Regions from separate parts of the Ornithinibacillus jepli genome, predicted to be linked through region 2. Evidence: a T-box and tRNA genes for the amino acid it is inferred to sense, from the RefSeq annotation. Region 2 holds a T-box; the other holds one or more tRNA genes.
What was found. The T-box of region 2 lies ahead of alaS (alanine--tRNA ligase). A T-box ahead of a tRNA ligase gene usually reads a tRNA of that ligase, here a tRNA-Ala.
Positions count from the first base shown of each region.

Region 1 (7,846 bases), on a different contig from region 2:
AAATATTGGTATAACAACATGTAAGCTACAGGTACCATTGAAAAATCAAAAGGAAAGGCCCGAGGAATAATAGGTAGGAATGCAATTGGATAATCCCAAAAACTATATTGTGCACCAACTACATCTAATAAGGTTGTTGTCAAGATAATTATGGTACCAAATAACAAAATTTCTAAAATAATGTCTCGTTTAACAAGTTTAGCCCATATAACCCAAGGCACAATTAAAAAAATTACTAGAATCCACCATTCCAAAGTTAAAAACTCATTTTTTAGCCAACCATTTAATTCTAAATGATAGAGCTTATCTTCTAATAAACGTATTTCCTTAGGATTTTCAAATATATTATCTATTGTTATCATCCCTTGTGTTCAGATATTTTTGATCTTAGACTCTTTGAGCCACCTTTTTAGTATTTCCTTTTTTTGGTAATTAATTCCCATTGTAAATAAGAAAAATTTAAGGTCTGACATTGAGCTTATTGAAAACTCTTTAGCAACGAAAGAGTTTCTTGACTTTGACTACATAAAAGAGCTTTTTGAAGAAGTCGAGATTTATTTCAGTAATCAACTTGAAAAATCATATGAAGAGTTAATTAGTTTTAATAAGTCTTTACTTGAAGATAGGAGAGTTCATTTATCAAAGCTTCTTATTGTCAAAAGGGCAGAACTTAAAGTTCCACTTTAGTAAATAAAATGAATAAAAACAGATAGGAATTTTAATTATCCTGTCTGTTTTTGTCTCTTTAATATCCACGGTGAACCGTATCAATGTATATCAGATCACATAATCTATTTTAGTAAACACTGCTACAATATATGTCTGCGATCACGACTCAAGCCATGTGGAGTGTGTGGCATTACTAGTTAAAAAAGATAAAGCATAAAAATTATATTTGGGCAAGTTTTACACCTGAACACAATACTAAAAAAACCTCACTTTGGTGCTTTGTCATCAAAGTGAGGTTTACTATTACTATTAATACTAAATCAAATTTTGAAAGTCTTATTAATCTCCACACTTAAAACCTTCAAAAATAAAAGACTGTGCTTCCCCGCTTTTTGTGTATGTCGCACTGTTGCTAATATTAGTACCTTCAAATTGATAAATAGTTATCTTTAATCTATCAATCTTTTTCCATATGCCGTTACTTTCAGTGTATAATTTTAGTCACTTATTCTGTAAAAACAATATCCCCAATCAGTATGATTGCTATAAATAAACTATAAAGCCTAGTAGCCAATAAATGTAATTCGGTAACTGACTTCCTAGTACTAGTTCTTGTCTATTTTTACATAATATAGTATTCTGAAAATTGAGAAGAAAATAGGGTAAATTAAATGTAATGGGGAAAATAAAATGAGCGATCCTAGATATATAAAACAATTAGATATACATCATACCGGAATGGTTTTTACGTTTGTAAAAAAAGGTAATGAATTTGTTCATACCAACATTGAAGGACAGTTAGTTTATAACCTAGGATATACACCAAGTGATATTATAGGTAAAACTTTAACTGAACTCTTTCCTGGGGAATATGCCGAGATGAAATATAACTATTACTCAGATGCTTGGGCAGGGAACATTATCCACTATGAAAGTATTATAAATGGGATTCAATATATTGCCTATTTGAGGCCGATCTTAGAGGGTGGTAAAGTAGTTGAGGTGATAGGATCGTGTATTAATGTAACAGAGCAAACAGAATTACAAAAATCTATGTCTATAAAGAACAACTCAAAACCCATTTTTTTAACAAGTTTAATGGAAGAAAAATTATATAATGCTCTACAAACCGCTGCTGACCTAATCAATCATACTTCGAAACAAGCGAATAATGCTGAGAGAAGGAACTTGACGATTAAAGAGAATAATAATATCATCTTTATCCCAGTTTCGGAGATTATATTTATTGAAAGAGTGGATAGAAAATCACTTATTCATACAAATAACAAACGGTTTGAAACGTATGAAGCATTAACTTGTTTGCATCAACAACTAAACGAAAATTTTATAAGGTGTCATAAGTCCTATATATTAAATACAGATTATTTAGAGGTTATTGAACAAAGAGGCCAAAAATATTTTGCCCATTTTAGGGACTACGATATGGAAGCTAGAATTTCAATCAACTTGGTTAAGTTATTAAAAATGTATAAATCAAACTAACTCGGCAACTATTTTGCTGGGTTTTTTAATTTTTATAAAATTATATAATTTTTGTTTCTAATTAAAAAATTAATGTCTAAAACAGTTAATATATTGTTCGAAATATGTTAGATATTGTTTGAAGTGAATTAGACAACAAAATAAATTACCTATATTATAGGACCTATTATATAGATTAAATAACAATCATGGGTACTATTCTGATTCTTATTAACTAAGTTCGAAAGTTGCGAGGTGAATTAATAGGAAATTAAGCCTAAAGCAAACAGTAAAATACCATATATGTTCATCGAGGAAAACATGGGCATTTGGATCACTATTTTGAAAGGGGGAGACTACTGTTATGGGAAATGGAGAAATATTTCAACAAAATACTACCCTTCATTCTGAAATAGAAGATAAAAGGAAACGTCTCATTTTACTTGGAAAAGAATTGGGACTAACGCACCAAGAAACGGTTCTAAACAGCCAGTTACTAGATGAACTAATCAATGAATATATTAAAAGTAAGTCGAAAGAAAGAAAAGATAGGTAATCTCGTTTTTTCGAAACATATACGAATCCAACAATATATAAAAGTTAAAGGAGACCAAACTTTTGAAGAAGATGACCAGTGGGCTTGTGCTAGAAAATTGGCGAGGTGAAGTCAAGATTTTGTTGTACATTGATTTACCACTTCCTTTGTTGATATTATACAATGCTTTTGCGTGAATTTATTTGATTTAGGGTAAGAGCCACATAGATATAATTAAAGTTATTGAACTTGAACATTTAGTTGTCTTTAACAATAGTAACCTCTTTTCACCAGTATATATAGATTTATATAATGAATGGAATTGAAGTGCTGAAACGTATGTTATTTTGAATGTAATTTGTAATGCTAATTAATATCCAGCGACTTTTTCTACACAATTTATCTTGTAAATATGTCTAGCATAGATATTGAAAGTTTAGAGTATGAAGCTTTGGCATATATGACAGATGGTGAAGACTTGATTCAAATTAATAAAGCACATAAACGTTTGGGCAAGCTCCCAGCTAAAGATTTCGGGAAAAATAGGAAATGACAATGAAGGATCGTTTGGAATTGATAAATAATTTTCTAATGGAGTGAAAAAAACTAATATTCCAATACGGTTATTTGATATAAAGTGAGTAGTTTATTTTATAAAGGCATTATTTAGCTCTGTCTATTCCTCTGACGAAGCAAATAGTAAAAAGGTATAGACCAAATTTATAGGCAGTATATAATTGTTCATGTTTATGTTTAATATTGGTCTAATTCATGTTTAGTGGATGTGAAGGAACGTTGACTTAATAGGGTTTCTAGAGGCTGTTTGTTCATGTTTATATGGTTAATAGATGGGTGGCATGATGTAATAAGCCGTCTCAACCCTTGATATGAGTGGGTTTTATGTAAGATGAGAGAGGTTTGTTAACATTCTGTTAACATTGGGGGAATTTTAATGGAGGCTTCTCATAAGTTTGTCCAAGTTAATTGAAGAGACAAAGGTTTCGCCCCAAAAAGTCTGTATTACTAAAAATTGAATAAAACCGTTGAAAAAATAAAGAGGACTCAATCCCAATAAGAATAAGGGTTTGAGTCCTATCTGTATCAATGGAGCATAGCGGGCTCGAACCGCTGACCTCTACACTGCCAGTGCAACGCTCTCCCAGCTGAGCTAATGCCCCGAAGTTATATACTCCTATTATAATCATTCCATTACACTGTTTCAATAACATTAGAATAGGAGTATAGTTGATGGTGAAACGTATATCTTTTATTATACGTCTTATGAAAAGCAGTAAATAAAAGGAGAGGGGTTTTCTGAGTTATGAAGAAGTTTCTAATCGTAAGTAGCATCATATTTATCCTTCTCGTCGTCACATTAGCCATATTATTTGGAAAGAATCTATTAGAGCCAGAAACTATATTTTCCGCTAATAATGCCAATGAAAGTAAGCATACCCCTGTTGAAAAGGGTATAGGCAATATAAACTCTTCCAATCAACTCATTCAAGACATTGTAGAACATGCAAAAGATGGAAGGGTACCTGGAGTGTCCATAATTGCCGGTGAATCCGACATTGACGTAGTACCAAAGAGTTGGGGAGAGCCTGCGAATGCTACTACAACTAATGACGGTACTTATGTAGACTTTACAGACGAAAACTTAACGATCGGCTATAGTGGGAAGATTATCTTTGATGTTAGATCATCAGATGAATCCCTTGCTACTATACATTTTAATGACATTATCGAGTCATTAGGAAAAGCAGATGAACAGCGATACTATAAAGACGACCAAGTAGATCAAATTATTTTAGTGTATCAAATAAATGACAAGTATGAACTAAAATGGGTCATGCAAAGACCAACAGATGATGAAGAAAATCCTGCATTACACCATATTTCGGTCTATACAGACCCATCCCAATTATCAACTACAAACATAATCGAGTCGCTTACACTTGATGAAAAGATTGGTCAGATGATTATGGCGGGGATCGATGGTACAACAACAGAACCAGAAACGATAAATTTAATTGAAGACTATAAAGTTGGAGGAATTATTTTCTTTAGTAAAAATTTGACTAGTTATAGTCAGTCTTTACAGCTAGTAAATGGAATTAAACGAATGAATTCTGTAAATAAAATTCCACTATTTTTATCGGTCGATCAAGAAGGTGGAAGCGTAAGAAGACTTCCTGGACTAGAGGAATTACCTTCTAATAAAGAGATTGGATTGAAACATGATCCAAATCTTTCTTACCAAATTGGTGAGATCCTAGCTAAAGAATTATATGCATTTGGAATGAATATGAATTATTCTCCGGTTATGGATGTTAACAGTAATCCACAAAACCCTGTAATTGGAGATAGGTCCTTTGGAGATAGTCCTAGCCTTGTTAGTAAACTTGGGATTCAAACGATGAAAGGGATGAAGGATAACCAAATCATCCCAGTTATCAAGCATTTTCCGGGTCATGGGGATACGTCGGTAGATTCGCATTTGGAACTGCCTCGAATTGAAAAAAGTGTAGAGGAATTACGTGAGCTAGAACTGATACCTTTTATTAATGCGATTAACGAAGGTGTAGATGTTGTCATGGTAGCGCATATTTTATTTCCGCAGCTCGATTCTAATTTTCCATCCTCGATGTCAAAACCGATTATGACGGATTTGCTAAGAGAAGAATTGCATTATGATAATGTTATCATTACAGATGATATGATGATGGATGCTATTAAAAACCATTATGAATCCGGAGAAGCGGCCGTTCAGTCAGTAAAAGCTGGGAGCGATATTATTTTAATTAGTAAGGAATATGAAGATATCGTAGAAGCATTCGAAGCAATTAAGGCTGCCGTTGAAAATGGTGAGATTAGTGAGGAACGTATCAATGAAAGTGTTCTAAGAATACTGGAGTTAAAGAGAAAATATAATGTTAGTGATGAGCAAGTGGAGTACTATAATATAGATCAAATCAATAAGCAAATTAAAGAGTTAATACAGTAGAAAGGGGCTAATTTATTTAGCTCCCTTTTTAATTCTTCTGGTTAACGAAATGCCAAATTCAATCTGCGTAATTGAGCCTAGCTAGGTACCATATATTTTCATACACGCTAATAGGGTATTTTTTACTATTTTTCAAATATTCATAGTTCCATAGAATCAAATTTGTCATACTTTACAAAAACTACATAGAATCGGCTGATTTAATATGGTATTAATGAAATGTAAGATATCCTTTTAGCATTACTAATCTATGAAAAAATGGAGGGTACCAATGAAAAAAGCATCGATTAAGAAGCTGTTTAATTTATTTCTCGTTTTTGCTTTAATTTTTATGAATACACCAGCTGTATTCGCATCGACCTCAGGTGAGGGAGAATCATTTGCCGAGGATTTATTTATCTCTGAATATGTAGAGGGTAGTTCCTTTAATAAGGCAATTGAGATTTACAATGGAACTGGAGAAGCAGTTAATCTATCAAACTATACACTAGAGTTGTATAGTAATGGTGCCGCGTCCCCGAGTCAATCATTGACATTATCAGGTATTTTAGAGCATGGGGATGTTCTCGTATTGGCCCATGCCAGTGCAAGTGAAGCAATTTTAAATGTTGCGGATCTAACAAATAGTGCAGTAATAAATTTTAATGGTGACGATGCAGTTGCACTGAAAAATAATAGTAGTTTAACAGATGTAGTTGGTACGATTGGAGAAAGACCGAACTTTGGTACGGACAAGACATTAGTTAGAAATTCTTCTGTTGTTGCACCGAGTGATGTTTATAATGAATCACAATGGATTAATCAAGGGAAAGATAATTTTACATATTTAGGATATCATGAAATGGATGGAGTGGAGCCGGGTGAACCAGGAGACCCTGGTGATCCAGAAGAACCAGTTGAACCTGGTGAGGTAGCACCAATTGGTGATGTTCGTAACCTAGCAGATGGTACAGTAGTAACGGTAGAAGGTATTGTTACTGCAAATAGTGATGCTATTAGTAATGTTGGCCAGTTTACGACTTATGTTCAGGATGAAACGGCTGGTATTAATCTATTTGCCTATCAAAAAGGTGATTTACCAAGTCTATCAAAAGGTGATAAGGTTCAAGTTACTGGTGAGCTAGACTCTTACAATGGATTGAAAGAAATTATTCCATCTTCTGTTGAAGTGTTGGCAGAAGATCAAGCTTTACCAGAAGTACAATCGATTTCGTTAGAAGATTTACAAGACCCAGCTATTGCGGAGGCTTATGAAGGGGAATTAGTTCAAGTGAATGGATTCATTAATAACATTCCTTCTAGTCCTGCAGGTGGTGGGTACAATGTTTCTTTATTAGATGCAGGTTTTAATGGTACTACATTACGTGTGATGGTGAATGCGTTAGATATTACGCAAGTAGAATCCAATAAGTGGTATGACATTACGGCAATTGTTAGTCAGTATAATGATTACCAATTAATCCCTACTGAACAAGCGGATATTCAACTTGCTTCAGAGCAACCAGATCCACCATCTCCGGCTGGACTCTATGAAACTACTGTAGCTAGTGTTACTGACGGTGATACTATTCGTATTGAATCTCCAGTATTCGGGGAAACACGAGTACGTTTCTTGAATATGGATACAGCCGAAACATATGATGCACATAACAATGACCCAGCACGTGCTGAAATTAATGAAAATCAACAGTACTATGGTGAATTAGCAAAATCTTATATTAGTGAGTTAATTCAACCTGGTGATGAGATATATTTGAAAATTGGTGAAGAAGCCACCGATGATTATGGACGCATTTTAGCAGAAGTTATTCGAAAAGAAGATAATCTTAATATTAACTTAGAGATGGTCGCTCAAGGATATGCATCAACATACTTCCTTGCACCTATCGATGAAGAAGCATACCCTGTTTATCAAGAAGCGGTAAGGGAAGCAAAGGATGCTGGGTTAGGTATTTGGAATCCAGAAAACCCATTATTAGAGCTACCATTTGTATTTCGTGCATTTGACGATCAAAAAGGATTGTTAAGATACGTTGGAAACTCTGATACGATGGAATATGTGGAACCAGAGAATTATGAAGAGGTTCCAGTGGATAAGCGCATTTTCTTCACAAGCCCAGAGGAAGCAGAATCATATGGATTTACAGCAGCAG
Region 1 is NZ_JBFEGG010000005.1:62,687-70,532, forward strand. It holds gene AB1K81_RS16115 (CBO0543 family protein) at 1-362, opposite strand, end outside; gene AB1K81_RS16120 (LytTR family transcriptional regulator DNA-binding domain-containing protein) at 1,360-2,172, shown strand; gene AB1K81_RS16125 (Spo0E family sporulation regulatory protein-aspartic acid phosphatase) at 2,516-2,707, shown strand; tRNA gene AB1K81_RS16130 (tRNA-Ala) at 3,792-3,864, opposite strand; gene nagZ (beta-N-acetylhexosaminidase) at 4,008-5,693, shown strand; gene AB1K81_RS16140 (5'-nucleotidase C-terminal domain-containing protein) at 5,965-7,846, shown strand, end outside.
Region 1: it has a tRNA-Ala gene. The T-box ahead of alaS (alanine--tRNA ligase) is inferred to sense a tRNA for this amino acid. The anticodon was not compared.

Region 2 (7,846 bases):
AGAGTACAAAGCAGGACGTACTCCAAATCCTGACGTTATGTGTAATAAAGAAATTAAATTTAAAGCTTTTTTAGATTATGCTCTAGATTTAGGGGCGGATTATTTAGCAACAGGGCATTATGCTCAAGTGCGTGAAAATAATGGAAAATACGAAATGCTTCGCGGGGTCGATTCGAATAAAGATCAAACCTACTTTCTAAACCAATTATCTAGTGATATTTTAGAAAAAGTAATGTTTCCATTAGGACATTTACCAAAATCGAAAGTTCGTGAAATAGCAAAAGAACATGGATTAGCTACTGCAACGAAAAAAGACAGTACTGGAATATGCTTTATCGGAGAACGTAATTTCAAAGAATTCCTAAGTGAATATTTACCAGCACAACCTGGTGAAATGCAGACATTAGGTGGAGAAGTTAAAGGTAAGCATGATGGCTTAATGTATTATACGATTGGTCAACGTCAAGGTCTCGGTATTGGTGGTTCAGGAGATCCTTGGTTTGTTGTTGGGAAAAATTTAAAAGAGAATATTTTATATGTTGAACAAGGATTTAGTAATGAGTATTTATATTCAGATGAACTTGTTGCAACAGATATAAATTGGATAAATCCTGATTCAATCCGAGAAACGTTTACCTGTACGGCAAAATTCAGATACCGTCAAGAGGACAGTGGTGTGACAGTATATGTACAAGGTGATGGTACAGTTAAAGTGATTTTTGATGAAAGTCAACGTGCTATTACACCAGGTCAAGCTGTTGTGTTTTATGATGGTGAAGTATGTCTTGGTGGCGGAACGATTGATAAGATTAAGAAGCAAAACAACATTTTAGATTATGTTGGATAGGGAGAACGGGGAAATGAATAAGATTGCAAAAGCAGTAGAATTAATGAAAGATAATCAATACGAGCAAGCAGCAAATCTCTTTAATGAATACATTGAAGAGAATCCGAATGACCCTGTTGGTTTTGTGAATTTTGGAAATTTGTTGCTGCATATAGGAGAACATGAGACTGCCATAAAGTTTTTCCAAAAAGCAATTTCAATTAATGAAACAACTGCGACCGCTTATTACGGTATTGGTAATGTTTATTACGAAAAAGAAGACTTCCCTAATGCCGGGAAGAATTTCCTTGAAGCAATTAAAAATGGCCTAGAAGAAGCAGATGTATACTTTATGCTTGGAATGACTCATCAGAATCAACAGCAATTTAAACTGGCACTTCCTTATCTGTTAAGAGCAAAGGAACTAACTCCAGATGATGAAGAAGTTCTATTTCAATATGGACTTGCTTTAGCACAGAGTGAATTGTTATCTGATGCAAAAAAAGAATTTGAACTGTTACTAGAGAAAAATAACGAACATAGTGACGCCTACTATAATCTTGGAGTCATTTCCTTATTTGAAGAAAATGTAGATAGGGCAATAGAGTACTTTAATAAAGCATTGGAATTTAATCCAGAGCATGTATTAGCAGCGAACGGTAAGCGAGTAGCAGAAGAAGCAATGAATTAAGAGGGCAGTCTGAATGTGGGGTATTTAGTATGGAACATGATCAAAACATGGAAATAGAAACGTTTATTAAGGGAGAACTTCTCTACACGATTTTTCAAAATGACATAGAGCATTTTTCCATTGCGAAAGTAAAAATACTAGATACTAATTTAAACTACGCGGAGAAAGAAATCGTTATTAAAGGCTATTTCTCTCAGTTGCAAGAGGAAACTGTCTATAAGTTTACTGGGCAGCTTGAAAAGCATCCTAAATATGGTCAGCAATACAATGTGGTATCATATCAAACTTTCATTCCTGATACTAAAGATGGATTAATATCCTATCTATCTAGTGATATGTTTTATGGTATAGGGAAGAGAACGGCCAAAAAAGTAGTTGACCATTTAGGTGAGTCAACTGTATCCAAAATATTAAATGACCCAACTGTCCTTGAATCCGTTCCAGGCCTAAAAAAGGAAGCAGCAGCTACGATTGTTAAAACATTGCAAGAAAACCAAGGTTTTGAACAAGTTGTTGTTTATTTATCTAAATATAATATAGGTTTAAAAATGGCGCAAAAAGTGTATGAAAAGTACAAAGACGAAACAGTTGGCTTATTAGAAGAAGATCCGTATCGCTTTGTTTTCGACATTGAAGGGTTTGGATTTCATACCGCAGATGAAATTGCCAAAAAGAATGGAATATCTTTATCTAGTCCTAATCGTGTTGGGGCTGGATGTATATATATTTTACAAAGAAGTGTACAAAATGGACATGTATTCTTACCACTCGAATATTGTGTAGATGAAATTAGTGCTTTATTAGGAAGCCCAGATCATGAGTTATCAACTGAAGTTATTCAACACATTATTGAAGAGTTAAATACAGAGAAGAAAGTAATCTTAATTGAAAGTAGAGTGTATTTACCATCACTTTACTATGCTGAGGATGGGTTTGCCTCAAGTATAAAAAGATTAATCGGTTCTCAAATTGAAGAAGAAACAACACTTGCCGATTTAATGAAGATTATTGGGAAAATTGAAGAAGAAGAAGTCTTAAGTTATGGTAAGGAACAATTCTCAGCAATTGAGCAAGCATTAAAGTCGAAATTAATGATTCTAACAGGCGGCCCTGGAACAGGGAAAACCACTGTTATTAAAGGAATTATAAAGGCTTATGCAGAAATCCATAATCTTTCCATTGATCCGCGTGATTATGAAAATAAAAAAGACTTTCCTTTTGTATTAACAGCCCCTACTGGTAGGGCGGCGAAACGAATAAAAGAATCAACAGGGCTCCCTGCTTTAACTATTCACCGATTACTTGGCTGGAATGGTAGTGAGGGCTTTGAAAAGGACGAGCATGAACCTTTAGAAGGAAAGTTTCTAATCGTGGATGAGTTTTCTATGGTAGATATATGGCTTGCTAATAACCTTTTTAAAGCCATTCCTTCTGATATGCAAGTTCTTATCGTTGGAGATGAAGATCAGCTTCCTTCGGTTGGTCCTGGGCAAGTTTTAACGGATTTACTTGAGAATAACCATATTCCGAAAGTAAGTCTTCATGAGGTCTATCGACAAAAAGAAGGCTCAAAAATAATTCAACTAGCTCATGGTATTAAAAATAACAGTTGCTCTATGGACATACTTACAAATGATAAAGATTTTAGCTTTATTAATTGTCGTGAGAAGCATGTAGTGGATGTCATCACCAAAGTATTCGAAAAGGCGATGAATAAAGGACTAGATGTTCGTGACATTCAAGTTTTGGCTCCAATGTATAAATCCCAAGCAGGAATAACGATGATTAATAATGCCTTACAAGAATTAATCAACCCAAAAAGTAAAGGGAAAAGAGAAGTAAAAGCCAATGATACAATTTTCCGAACTGGAGATAAGGTTATTCAATTAGTTAATCAACCTGAAGATCAAGTGTTTAATGGAGATATTGGTGAGGTTGTAGCAATTTTCCGGGAAAATGAAAATACAGAGAATGTAGAACAATTAGTCGTTTCATTTGATGACCGAGAAGTCGTTTATGAACGAAAGGACTATATTAATTTAATGCTAGCTTATTGTATTTCCATTCATAAATCGCAAGGAAGTGAATTTCCTATTGTGATATTGCCGGTTGTTTCATCGTATAATCGTATGTTACGTAAAAATCTACTTTATACAGCTATTACGAGAGGACAAAAATCTCTCATAATTTGTGGTGAAAAAGAAGCCTTTTTCAGGGGAATTCAAACGATAGACACAAATAAAAGGTATACTTCTTTACAGGAGCAGTTAAGCGAAAGGTTCCACAATCTAGAAAATCATAATGATAATTCACAAGAAGATGAATACGACATGTCTCCTTATGATTTTATGTGATTAGGTATATTTTGGGAAAATAGGGAAAGCATAACATAATACTTATCATATTTTTCAGGAGAGATTAGTACTTATGTTAATGCGATGCCCGAATTGTAGCAGTAAAGACATTGGAAAAATAGGTTCTCAACAATTTTATTGCTGGAATTGTTTTGTAGAAATGTCTGTTTCAGGTAATGAACTAACTGTGCATCAAGTAGAAGCTGATGGTAGTTTAAGCTCACTTAATGATTTATTTACTGAAGAAGAAAGAAAACTAGAATGGTAATCCTTTAGTTTGGAACGAAAATTCTAAAACTAAAGGAGTTGTACCTTATGTTTTCCGAAAAGAAGCCAACTAATTTTCTCTATTGGATTGTTACAGGGATATTTGTATTCCTTTTCATATATTTACTAGTAAAGCTTTTTCCTTACTATAAGGCTTTTTTTGCTTTTTTATGGCATCTATCTGCACCATTTTTGATTGCCTGTCTAATTGCCTATTTGCTATACCCTATCGTACAAAAAATCCATGAATATAATATTCCTAGAGGTATAGCTATTTTATTCATATACATTCTTTTTTTCGGTGGGGTTGGTTATTTAGTATATCGAGTGTATCCGGCAATAGTTGCACAATTAAAAGATTTGGATGATTATTTACCACATCTAGTGGACATGTATCAAGACATTATTTATCAAGTATATGAATCCACTTCTTTCTTACCAGAAACAGTACATGATAAAATAGAAGATATGATACGCTCTATTGAAGCATCGTTGGATTCTTTGATAGGTAAACTAGTTGGTGGAGTTACTAAAATAATCGACTTTATTGTTGTGTTAACGGTAATACCAGTATTAGTTTTCTACTTTTTAAAGGATTATGGGAAAATTAAAGGGTATGTAAAACGGTTTATTCCAAATAAATATAAGGATACATCTAGTAACCTTGTGCATGCTATTGATGAAGGGCTAGGTGGCTATCTTCGAGGTCAACTACTTGTAAGTCTATTTGTAGCTATTACCACTTATATTGTATTTCACTTCTTAGGATTAAAATATACTTTATTACTGGCAATATTTATGGGGATTATGAATTTCATACCGTATTTTGGACCTATCATTGGGGCGATTCCTGCAATCATAATTGCACTAACTGTATCAGGAAAAATGGTTCTATTCGTTGTAATTAGCGTTTTCGTTATTCAATTAATAGAAAGTAATTTATTGTCACCCTATATCGTTGGTAGAAGTACACGGATTCATCCTGTTGGAATAATCTTTGTTTTATTACTTGGTGGAAAGGTAGGCGGGGTATTAGGAATGGTACTAGCTGTTCCATCCTTAACTATTTTTAGGGTCATTATTAAACATATATGGATTATGGTAAGAGAAAATTGACTTTTTATTAAAAGTTAACTATAATATCGCTATCATAGTTATTATCGCAATGAAGGTTCTGAGTACATGGCACTCAATTTTTAGAGAGAGATTTCCTTAGGCTGAAAGAAATCTTAAATTAGAACCATGGAAGCTAAGCCTGAGTACGGCTAATCCCCGTCGGTTTCATACCGTTATCATGTTCAAGTGATGGACATTCGTCCATAATTAGGGTGGTACCGCGAACAATCTCGTCCCTGCAATAATGCAGAGAGGAGATTTTTTTATTTGTGTAAATTTTTTATCCTTACTGATTTAGAAGGGAATTTATAAAGTTTGCACTGAGCTATCCGAATATACGGAAACTCCCGCGTGTATGGTTAGAAATCAATAATATTTTAGTTAATAATAAGGAGGATATATATGAAAAAATTAACTTCAGCTCAAATTAGACAAATGTTCCTTGACTTCTTCCAAGAAAAAGGACATAAAATCGAACCAAGTGCTTCACTAGTCCCTCAAGACGATCCAACATTATTATGGATTAATAGTGGAGTAGCTACTTTAAAAAAATACTTTGACGGACGCGTTATTCCAGATAATCCTCGAATCGTAAACGCCCAAAAATCTATCCGTACAAATGACATCGAAAACGTAGGTTACACGGCAAGACACCATACATTCTTTGAAATGTTAGGAAACTTTTCAATTGGAGATTATTTTAAAAAAGAAGCAATTGAATTCGCATGGGAATTTCTTACAAGTGAAAAATGGTTAGGTCTTGATCCTGAAAAATTATCAGTTACCGTTCATCCAGAAGATGATGAAGCTTATGACATGTGGTTAAACGATATTAAATTACCAAAAGAAAGAATAATTCGCTTAGAAGAAAACTTCTGGGATATAGGTGAAGGGCCAAGTGGTCCAAACACTGAGATTTTCTATGATCGTGGCGAAAGTTATGGTAATGATCCGAATGACCCGGAATTATATCCTGGTGGCGAAAATGACAGATATTTAGAAGTTTGGAACTTAGTATTTTCTCAATTCAACCATAATCCAGATGACACGTATACACCATTACCAAAGAAAAACATTGATACGGGTATGGGATTAGAGCGTATTGTTTCCGTTATTCAAAACGTCCCTACTAACTTTGAAACAGACTTATTCATGCCAATAATTAAAAAGACAGAGCAACTAGCTAATGTAAAATATGGTGTGGAAAAAGCAAGCGATACTGCTTATAAAGTTATTGCCGACCATATTCGAACAGTCAGTTTTGCAATTAGTGATGGGGCATTACCTTCAAACGATGGAAGAGGTTATGTATTAAGAAGATTAATTCGTCGTGCAGTTCGTTTTGCTAAAGAAATTGGAATTGAAAAGCCATTTATGTATGAATTAGTTGCAACGGTTGGTGAGATAATGAAAGACTTCTATCCAACAGTTTTAAAACAACATGATTTTATTCAAAACATTATTAAAGTGGAAGAGGAACGTTTCCATGAAACATTAAATGAAGGACTTGATATTTTAACAACTATCATAGAAAAAGAAAAGTCAAAAGGTTCGAAGGTATTCCCTGGTGAAGAAGTATTCCGTCTCTATGATACTTACGGATTCCCAAAAGAGTTAACTGCTGAATATGTAGAACAATTAGGATTTACCGTAGACGAAGATGGATATGAGAGAGAAATGGAGAAGCAACGAGAACGTGCAAGAAATGCTCGTCAAAAAGTTGATTCGATGCACGTCCAAGATGAAGTACTTGGGAAAATAGATGTTGAAAGTGAATTTATCGGATATGAAAGTTTAGAATCCGATACAAAAATCGTAGCATTAATTAAAGATGGAGAACTGGTTGATATTGCAAAGAAGGGCGAGGAAGTGTTAATCTTTCTAAAAGAAACTCCGTTCTATGCTGAAAGCGGAGGACAAATCGCTGACCATGGCACGATTTCAGGAGCTAATGGAACTGCTTCAGTAGAACATGTTCAAAAGTCGCCTAAAGGTCAAAACATTCATCGTGTAGTGGTTGAAGATGGGGAGCTACATGTCGGTGATTCTGTTAAGGCACTTGTAGATGCTGATTCCCGCAATCTAATTATTAAGAACCACACAGCTACACACTTACTACACCAAGCACTTAAAGATGTTTTAGGTACTCATGTGAATCAAGCAGGGTCTTTAGTTGCCCAAGAGCGACTTCGATTTGACTTCTCGCATTTTAATGCTGTTACGGAAGAAGAATTAACCCAGATTGAAAAAATCGTAAACGAAAAAATATGGGATTCAATTCAGCTGGAGATCAGTTTTAAGAGTTTAGCAGAGGCTAAGGAAATGGGTGCTATGGCGCTATTTGGGGAAAAGTATGGTGAGATTGTACGTGTTGTCAAAATCGGTGACTATAGTCTTGAATTGTGTGGTGGTTGTCATGTACGAAATACTTCTGAAATTGGATTGTTCAAAATTGTATCAGAAGGTGGAATTGGAGCAGGCACACGACGTATTGAGGCTGTAACAAGTAAATTTGCATATCAGTTCTTATCTGAGAAAGTAAGTCTATTACAAAACACGGCTCTATTAGTCAAAACGAAAGATGTGAAAGTA
Region 2 is NZ_JBFEGG010000001.1:1,294,057-1,301,902, reverse strand. It holds gene mnmA (tRNA 2-thiouridine(34) synthase MnmA) at 1-847, shown strand, start outside; gene AB1K81_RS06815 (tetratricopeptide repeat protein) at 861-1,517, shown strand; gene recD2 (SF1B family DNA helicase RecD2) at 1,547-3,871, shown strand; gene AB1K81_RS06805 (hypothetical protein) at 3,945-4,139, shown strand; gene AB1K81_RS06800 (AI-2E family transporter) at 4,187-5,254, shown strand; T-box leader at 5,295-5,495, shown strand; gene alaS (alanine--tRNA ligase) at 5,657-7,846, shown strand, end outside.